One region of the Plantibacter sp. H53 genome, then DNA from elsewhere that is predicted to be linked to it. Evidence: riboswitches for the same ligand, from Rfam matches in the RefSeq annotation. Region 1 holds a riboswitch; the other holds the start of a gene.

Evidence for each region. A riboswitch is a leader RNA that binds a small molecule or an ion and turns the genes downstream of it on or off. The one in region 1 is predicted to bind thiamine pyrophosphate.
Region 2: it holds a riboswitch for thiamine pyrophosphate, as region 1 does, so the genes downstream of both, thiM (hydroxyethylthiazole kinase) here and A4X17_RS19670 (ECF transporter S component) in region 1, are expected to answer to the same signal.

Annotation. Positions count from the first base shown of each region.
Region 1 covers NZ_LWCT01000012.1:33,648-37,048, reverse strand. Annotated here, with positions in the region: gene A4X17_RS07905 (ABC transporter ATP-binding protein) at 1-909, opposite strand, end outside; gene A4X17_RS19670 (ECF transporter S component) at 996-1,586, opposite strand; TPP riboswitch at 1,662-1,770, opposite strand; gene A4X17_RS07895 (hypothetical protein) at 1,821-2,150, opposite strand; gene dinB (DNA polymerase IV) at 2,160-3,401, opposite strand, start outside.
Region 2 covers NZ_LWCT01000033.1:6,269-9,669, reverse strand. Annotated here, with positions in the region: gene A4X17_RS13200 (CDP-alcohol phosphatidyltransferase family protein) at 1-235, shown strand, start outside; gene A4X17_RS13195 (HAD family phosphatase) at 316-999, shown strand; gene A4X17_RS13190 (DUF1622 domain-containing protein) at 1,010-1,531, opposite strand; TPP riboswitch at 1,592-1,692, shown strand; gene thiM (hydroxyethylthiazole kinase) at 1,684-2,535, shown strand; gene thiE (thiamine phosphate synthase) at 2,532-3,242, shown strand; gene A4X17_RS13175 (bifunctional hydroxymethylpyrimidine kinase/phosphomethylpyrimidine kinase) at 3,239-3,401, shown strand, end outside.

The DNA of each region.
Region 1 (3,401 bases):
CGGAGCGGCGGTCACCGTCCCCGTGATCTCCGGCAGCAGTCCCGCCAGCGTGAGCGCGAGCGTGGACTTCCCCGCGCCGTTGGGGCCGACGATGACGGTCCCCGCGCCTTCGGGCACCGCGAGCCCCAGGTGCTCCTGCACCGGCTGCTTCCGCGTTCGACCGATCGCCAGGTCGTCGGTCGTGATGACCGCCGCTGATGGGCCGGACACCGGACGAGGGGCCAACCCCAGCGGGATGCCCGGCACCCAGACGCCCGCATCGGCCAGGCGCTGCCCGACGTCGTCGAGGACGAGGTCGGGTGGCCCGTCGGCGAGGACACCGCCGTCGGCGTCAAGTACGACGACCCTGGTCATCAGCTCGCGCCAGACGTCGACGCGGTGTTCGATGACGACCAGGGTGGACGAACCGTCATCGACCAGCCGAGCGACGGCGTCCCGCACCTCGGCCACCCCGGCCGGGTCGAGGTTCGCGGTCGGTTCGTCGAGCAGGAGGAGCGAGGGCTGCATGGCGAGTACGCCGGCGAGGGCCAGCCGCTGTTTCTGACCGCCGGACAGCGCCGAGGTCGAGTGGTCCAGCGGCAGGTCCAGTCCGACGGCCTCCAGCGAGGTGTCGACGCGGCGCCAGATCTCCTCGCGCTCGATGCCGAGGTTCTCGCAGCCGAAGGCGACGTCGTCGCCGACCTTGGACAGGATCACCTGCGAGTCGGGATCCTGCAGCACGAGCCCGATGCGACCCCTCGCTCGTTCAGGCGGAACGCCGTCCACGAGGAGCGAGCCGTGGGACTCCCCCTCGTCCGCTCCGCCGAGCACGCCGGCCAGTGCGTGGATCAGCGTCGACTTGCCGGCACCGGACGCCCCCAGCAGGAGGACCCGCTCGCCCGGTTCGATCACGAGGTCGAGGTCGCTCACCGCCCAGGCCTTCCGACCGGCATGCCGCCACCCCCAGTCCCGCGCGACGACGCGCGCCGGACCGGTCGCAGCCGCTCCCGGCACGATCAGACCTCGCGCCGAGCGTCCCGCCCCGACGCGAACCGACTGAGCGCTCCGGTCGACGCGAGTGCCCTGACGAGTGCCCAGCCGACGACACCGGCGAGGATTGCGCCCGAGACGAGCAGCGAACCGAGGTAGATCGCGTTGAACTCGACACCCTTCTCGAGGTTGCCCGACATGACGAGTTCGAGGAGCCACGCGCCGGCCCCGGCACCGGCACCGGCGAGGATCGCCGGAACGAGGCCGAAGCGCTTGTACGCGAACGCCGCGAACACCAGCTCGGCACCGAGGCCCTGAGCGAGCCCGGAGTACACCGTCGTGATGCCCCATGCGTTGCCGATGAGGGCGGAGACGATCGCCCCGATGGTCTCGACGAGGAGGGCAGCGCCGGGCTTCCGGATGATGAGTCCGCCGAGCACCCCGCCGAGGAGCCAGATCCCGACGGCGATCCCGCCGAAACCGGGCGTGACGGCGCTGGCACCCGCGTACCAGAGTGATCCGATCGTGTTCCACGCCCAGAAGATGAGGCCGGTCGCGACGCCGAGTACGGCGACCACGACGATGTCGACGACCCTCCAGCGCAAGGTCCGCGACACAGCGCGTTCAGAGGGTGAGATCTTGGTCGATGCTGACACGATACGTGCCCTTCCTGTAGACGGAAAAGAGCACGGGATAGCGAGAAATGGTCTCCCTGCGCTGGCATGATCCAGATCAGGTTCGACGGTCGAAGGCGAATACCTTCCTCTCAGCCCGGTTCACCGGACTCCCGTGGTGGCACGAGTCTAACCCCTGCCGTGCGCGGTCGCACGACAGGGGTTGGACGGAGGGGGCTACTTCTTGAGGGCCTTGATGAGGCCGGCGAGCGCCTTGCCGCTCACCCAGATGAACGGGATCGCGACGGCGATCAGCGAGATGAGGTTCGGGTCGAAACGGAGACCCTCGTCGGTCTTGATGTAGGCACCGACGGGGATGGAGACGCCACCGCCGCCACCGCCGCTCGGGGCGTCGTCGCCGTCGCCCTCGGAGCCGCCGCCGAAGCCGTAGTACGTCAGCGCGACGGGCACGAGTTTCGTCCCGTCGATGTCCTGCTGCTCCCCATAGGCCGCGGTCACGCCGAGCCCCTTCGCCTGTTCTGCCAGCTTCTCCACGAGATTCGTCATACGGCGAGGCTATCGCTCGGCATCTCCCGGTCCAAGGGGTTGATCCGTGCTCGCAGCACCCTGCGAGTCCCCGCGACTGCCGAGTCCGCGACGCCTCGGCTTCCCGAGGAGGGAGGCGGGGGCGATCGCGAGATCGCCGAACCGGCTTGCGACCCGGTCGATCGTCTGCTCGGCTTCACGCCACTCCTCGTCCGGGTCCCAGAGCCCGGCACCGGCCTCATCGGCCGGGACGAGCTGGTCGACCTTCACCCCCACGAGGCGCACGAGGCGTCCGCCACGATCGAGGTCGTCGAACAGCGAGGCCGCTTCGTCGTACACCCGCCGGCCCACGTTCGTGGCTTCGCCGATGGTGCGCGACCGGGTGACGACGCTGAAGTCCGCATAGCGCACGCGGATGCTGATCGTCCGGCCGGCGTAGCCGCCCTTCCGGAGTCGGATCGCGACGAGGCCGGCGAGGTTCAGCAACTCGCGCTTGAGGATGGTCGGGTCGGAGACGTCCGTCGGGAAGGTCACCTCGTGGCTGACGCTCTTCTCACGTCGTGCCAGCTCGATGCCGCGCGGATCGATCCCGTTCGCGAGCTCGAGGAGTCGGCGACCGGAGGCCTCACCGACCGCGCGTTGGAGCATCGACAGCGGGGTGGAGGCGAGCTGACCGATGGTCCGGATGCCACGGTTCGTCAGCTGCTCCTCCGTCCGACCACCGACGCCCCACAGTGCACCGACCGGCAACGGGTGGAGGAACGCCAGGGTCTCGTCGGCCGGCACGACCAGCAGACCGTCGGGCTTGGACAGGCCGGAGGCGAGCTTCGCGACGTACTTCGTCGCCGCCAGGCCCACCGAGCACGGCAGGCCGGTCGCGTCGAGGACCCGTTGCTTCACGAGCGCGGCGATCGTCCGCGGGCTCCCGAGCAACCGGACCGCGCCGGAGACGTCGAGGAAGGCCTCGTCGATGCTCAGGGGCTCGACGAGCGGCGTGACCGACTCGAACACCTCCATCACCCGGTCGGAGTACTCGCGGTACCGGCCGTGGTGGGGCGGCAGCACGACGGCGCTCGGACAGAGCCGCATCGCCTGGGACACCGGCATCGCCGCGCGCACGCCGTACCGGCGAGCCTCGTAACTGGCGGAGGTGACGACCGACCGCCCCTCCTTGTTGCCGACGATGATCGGCAGACCGCGCAGCTCGGGCCGTTCCAAGAGCTCGACCGAGACGAAGAACGCGTCCATGTCGACATGGAGGATGGGGGTACC
Region 2 (3,401 bases), on a different contig from region 1:
GGTGAGCATCGCCGGCAAGATCCGGACGGTGTTCCTCTTCGTCGGCTTCTTCGCGCTGCTCACGGGCCTCGCGCTCGGCGGCGGGGATCCGGCGTCGGCGCTCCACCGGGTCTTCGGCGGGGTCGGCTTCGTGGCGATCCTGCTCGGACTCCTCGGCCACTTCGTCGCGGCGACCCAGTATGCGCGACGCATGGTCGTCACCTGGCAGCGACAGGGCGTCCGCGCGGCCCGCTGAGCGCCGCGCCGACCATCGTCGGAGGCCCCCAACGGATGGCACACGGCCACAGCGCAGGCGGCGTCGTTTAGGCTCGGAGCATGCCAGTCGACTATCCGGACCTCGTCATCTTCGACTGCGACGGCACGCTCGTCGACACGGAACGCATCTCCGTCCGGGTGAACCTGCAGCTCCTCAACGAGGTCGGCGGCGACTACACCGAGGCGGAGGTGCGGGAGCTCTTCGTCGGCGCCTCACTCGAGACGTACGCGACGCTGGTCGAGCAGCGCCTCGGGAAGCCGCTCGAGGCCGACTGGATCCAGCGCTGGAGCGACATGTTCCGCGGCATCTGCGAACGTGAGCTCGAGGCCGTCGACGGGGTCGTCGTTGCCCTCGACGGTATCGCTGCGACCGGGGTGCCGCTGTGCGTCGCCTCGAACGGGATGCTGCACGACGTCGTCCGCAACCTCGGGCAGGTGGGCATCCACGACCGCTTCGACGGGCGCATCTTCAGCGCGACCGACGTCGCCGTCGGCAAGCCCGCACCCGACCTGTTCCTGCACGCCGCCGCCGACTTCGACACGGCCCCCGAACGGTGCGCGGTCGTCGAGGACAGCGTCGTCGGCGTCCTGGCTGCCCGTGCGGCCGGCATGACGGTCTACGCCTACGCCGGTGGCATGACGCCCGCCGAGCGGCTCATCGGCGACGGCACCCACGTCTTCGACGACATGCGCCTGCTGCCCGACCTCATCCGCGACACCTGGGCGACCTCCGCGGCACGCTAGCCGTGCCGCGCTAGCTGCGACTGCGGAGCTCCGGGAAGCCGTCCTCGTCGTCGGGGATCGGCTGCGCCGCGACCGCCGGTGCCGACGTCGCATCGGACGGTTCGAGATCCTGGGCTGAGGCGTCCTGCTGCTCGGCGCGACGTCGGGTGCGTTCGCCACCGCGCTTGACCGCGCGGTCGAACAACTGCGGGCCGGTCGTCGCCAGGCGCCTCCAGGGGAGGGTGCCCTCGATCTCGATCTGCAGGGAGAAGCTCAGCAGGGTGCGGATGACGACGATGATCGCGAGGACGAGCGCGTCGGTCAGCGACGGCGTCGACGTGACCGTCTTCACGAGGTCTGCGGCCACGAGGATCTCCAGCCCGAGCAGGATGACCGAGCCGATCGTCTCCCGCAGCATCCGGAAGGCCCGAGCGCCGTCGCGCGTGCTCCACCACAGACGGGCCGAGAGGGTGACGGCGATCACGAAGCCCACGACCATCGCCCCGACACCGGCGACCTCGAAGACGATGGTGACCAGCTCGAAGAAGTCCATCCCTCCATCATCCTCGCCCGCCCGCTGGACGGGAAGCCGGGCCGACCCGCTAGGGTGGTCGCGAGTGACACGGGGTGCCGATCCCACGACGATCGGCTGAGAACACACCCGTCGAACCTGATCTCGTTAGTCCGAGCGAAGGGATGTCGCGAATGAGCGTTCGCACACCGCAGCAGTCCGCCCACCCGTCCACCGACGACTCGTCCGTCGGCGAGTTCGCGAGCGCGTCCGGGGACCTCCTCGAGCGCCTGCGCGAGCACACGCCGCTCGTCCAATCGATCACGAACGCCGTGGTGACGAACTTCACCGCGAACGTCCTGCTCGCCATCGGCGCCGCCCCGGCGATGACCGACATCCCCACCGAGGCCGGGCCGTTCGCCCGCATCGCCTCCGGGGTGCTCCTCAATCTCGGGACGCCGCAGGCGGAGCAGCGCGAGGCGATGGTCGAGGCCGCCTCCGCCGCGAACGACGCCGGCACACCGTGGGTGCTCGACCCCGTGGCCGTCGGCTTCCTACCGGTGCGCACGGCGCTCGCCGCCGACCTCCTCGACCTCCGGCCGACGATCGTCCGCGGCAACGCCAGCGAGATCATCGCCCTCGCCGGACTGGGCGCCGGCGGTCGCGGGGTCGACAGCACCGACTCGGTCGACAGCGCGATCGAGGCGGCCACCGCGATCGCCCGCACCTCGGGCGCCGTCGTCGCGATCTCCGGCCCGACGGACGTCATCACCGACGGTGAGCGCATCGTCCGCTGCTCGAACGGGCACGCCTGGCTCACCCTCGTGACGGGCGGTGGCTGTGCCCTCGGTGCCGTACTCGCCGCCTTCGCCTCACTCGACGACGACCGGTTGCTGACGACGGTCGCGGCGACCACCGCGTACACGGTCGCCGCGCAGCTTGCGGCTGCGGAGAGCCGCGGCCCCGGCTCCTTCGCTCCCGCCTTCCTCGACCGCCTCCACCTCCTCGACGCCGACACCGTCCGCAGCCTGGCGGTGATCGCGTGAGCGCCTCGACCACCGCGGACCGGGTCCTCGCGGCCCGTTCGCACGCCGAGCTCGTGCGCCGCGGCATCGCCACCTACCTCGTCACGGACGCCTCGGCCAGCGGGGATCGCGGTGTCCTCGACGTCGTGCGCCGAGCCGTCGACGGCGGGGTGACCGCGGTCCAGCTGCGGGAGAAGACCGCGTCGGCGCGAGCGCTGTTCGACCTGACCGTGCGTGCGGCGGAGGTCGTCGCCGGTCGGGCGCTGCTCCTCGTCGACGACCGGGTGGACGTCTTCCTCGCGGCCCGTTCCGCCGGTGCCGTCGTCCACGGCGTCCACGTGGGTCAGAGCGATCTCCCGGTCGACGCCGTGCGTCGTATCGTGGGGCAGGCCGCCGTCGTGGGACTGACGGCGAACACCCCGGCGCACCTCGACGCGGTCGCAGCGCTGTCACCCGGGACGGTCGACTACCTGGGCGTCGGCGTCATCCGCCCGACGACGACGAAGCCGGACCACCCGGCGCCGCTCGGCGTGGAGGGGTTCGCCGCGATCGCCGCCGCGACCCCGCTCCCGTGCGTCGCCATCGGTGGGGTGTCACTGGACGACACGGTCGAGCTCCACGCCGCCGGTGCCGCGGGTCTCGCCGTCGTCTCCGCCATCTGCGCCGTCGACGATCCGGCGGCCGCCGCCAGAGCGTTCCGCAGCGCCTGGACCGAGGTCTCGGCATGAGCGCCGTGGAACCGTCGACGACGCCGGTGTCGTCGAACTCGAACCGGGTGCACGGTCGACGACCCGTCACGATCCGCGAGGCACCCCGGGTGCTGAGCATCGCCGGGACCGACCCGACCGGTGGTGCCGGGATCCAGGCCGATCTCAAGAGCATCGCCG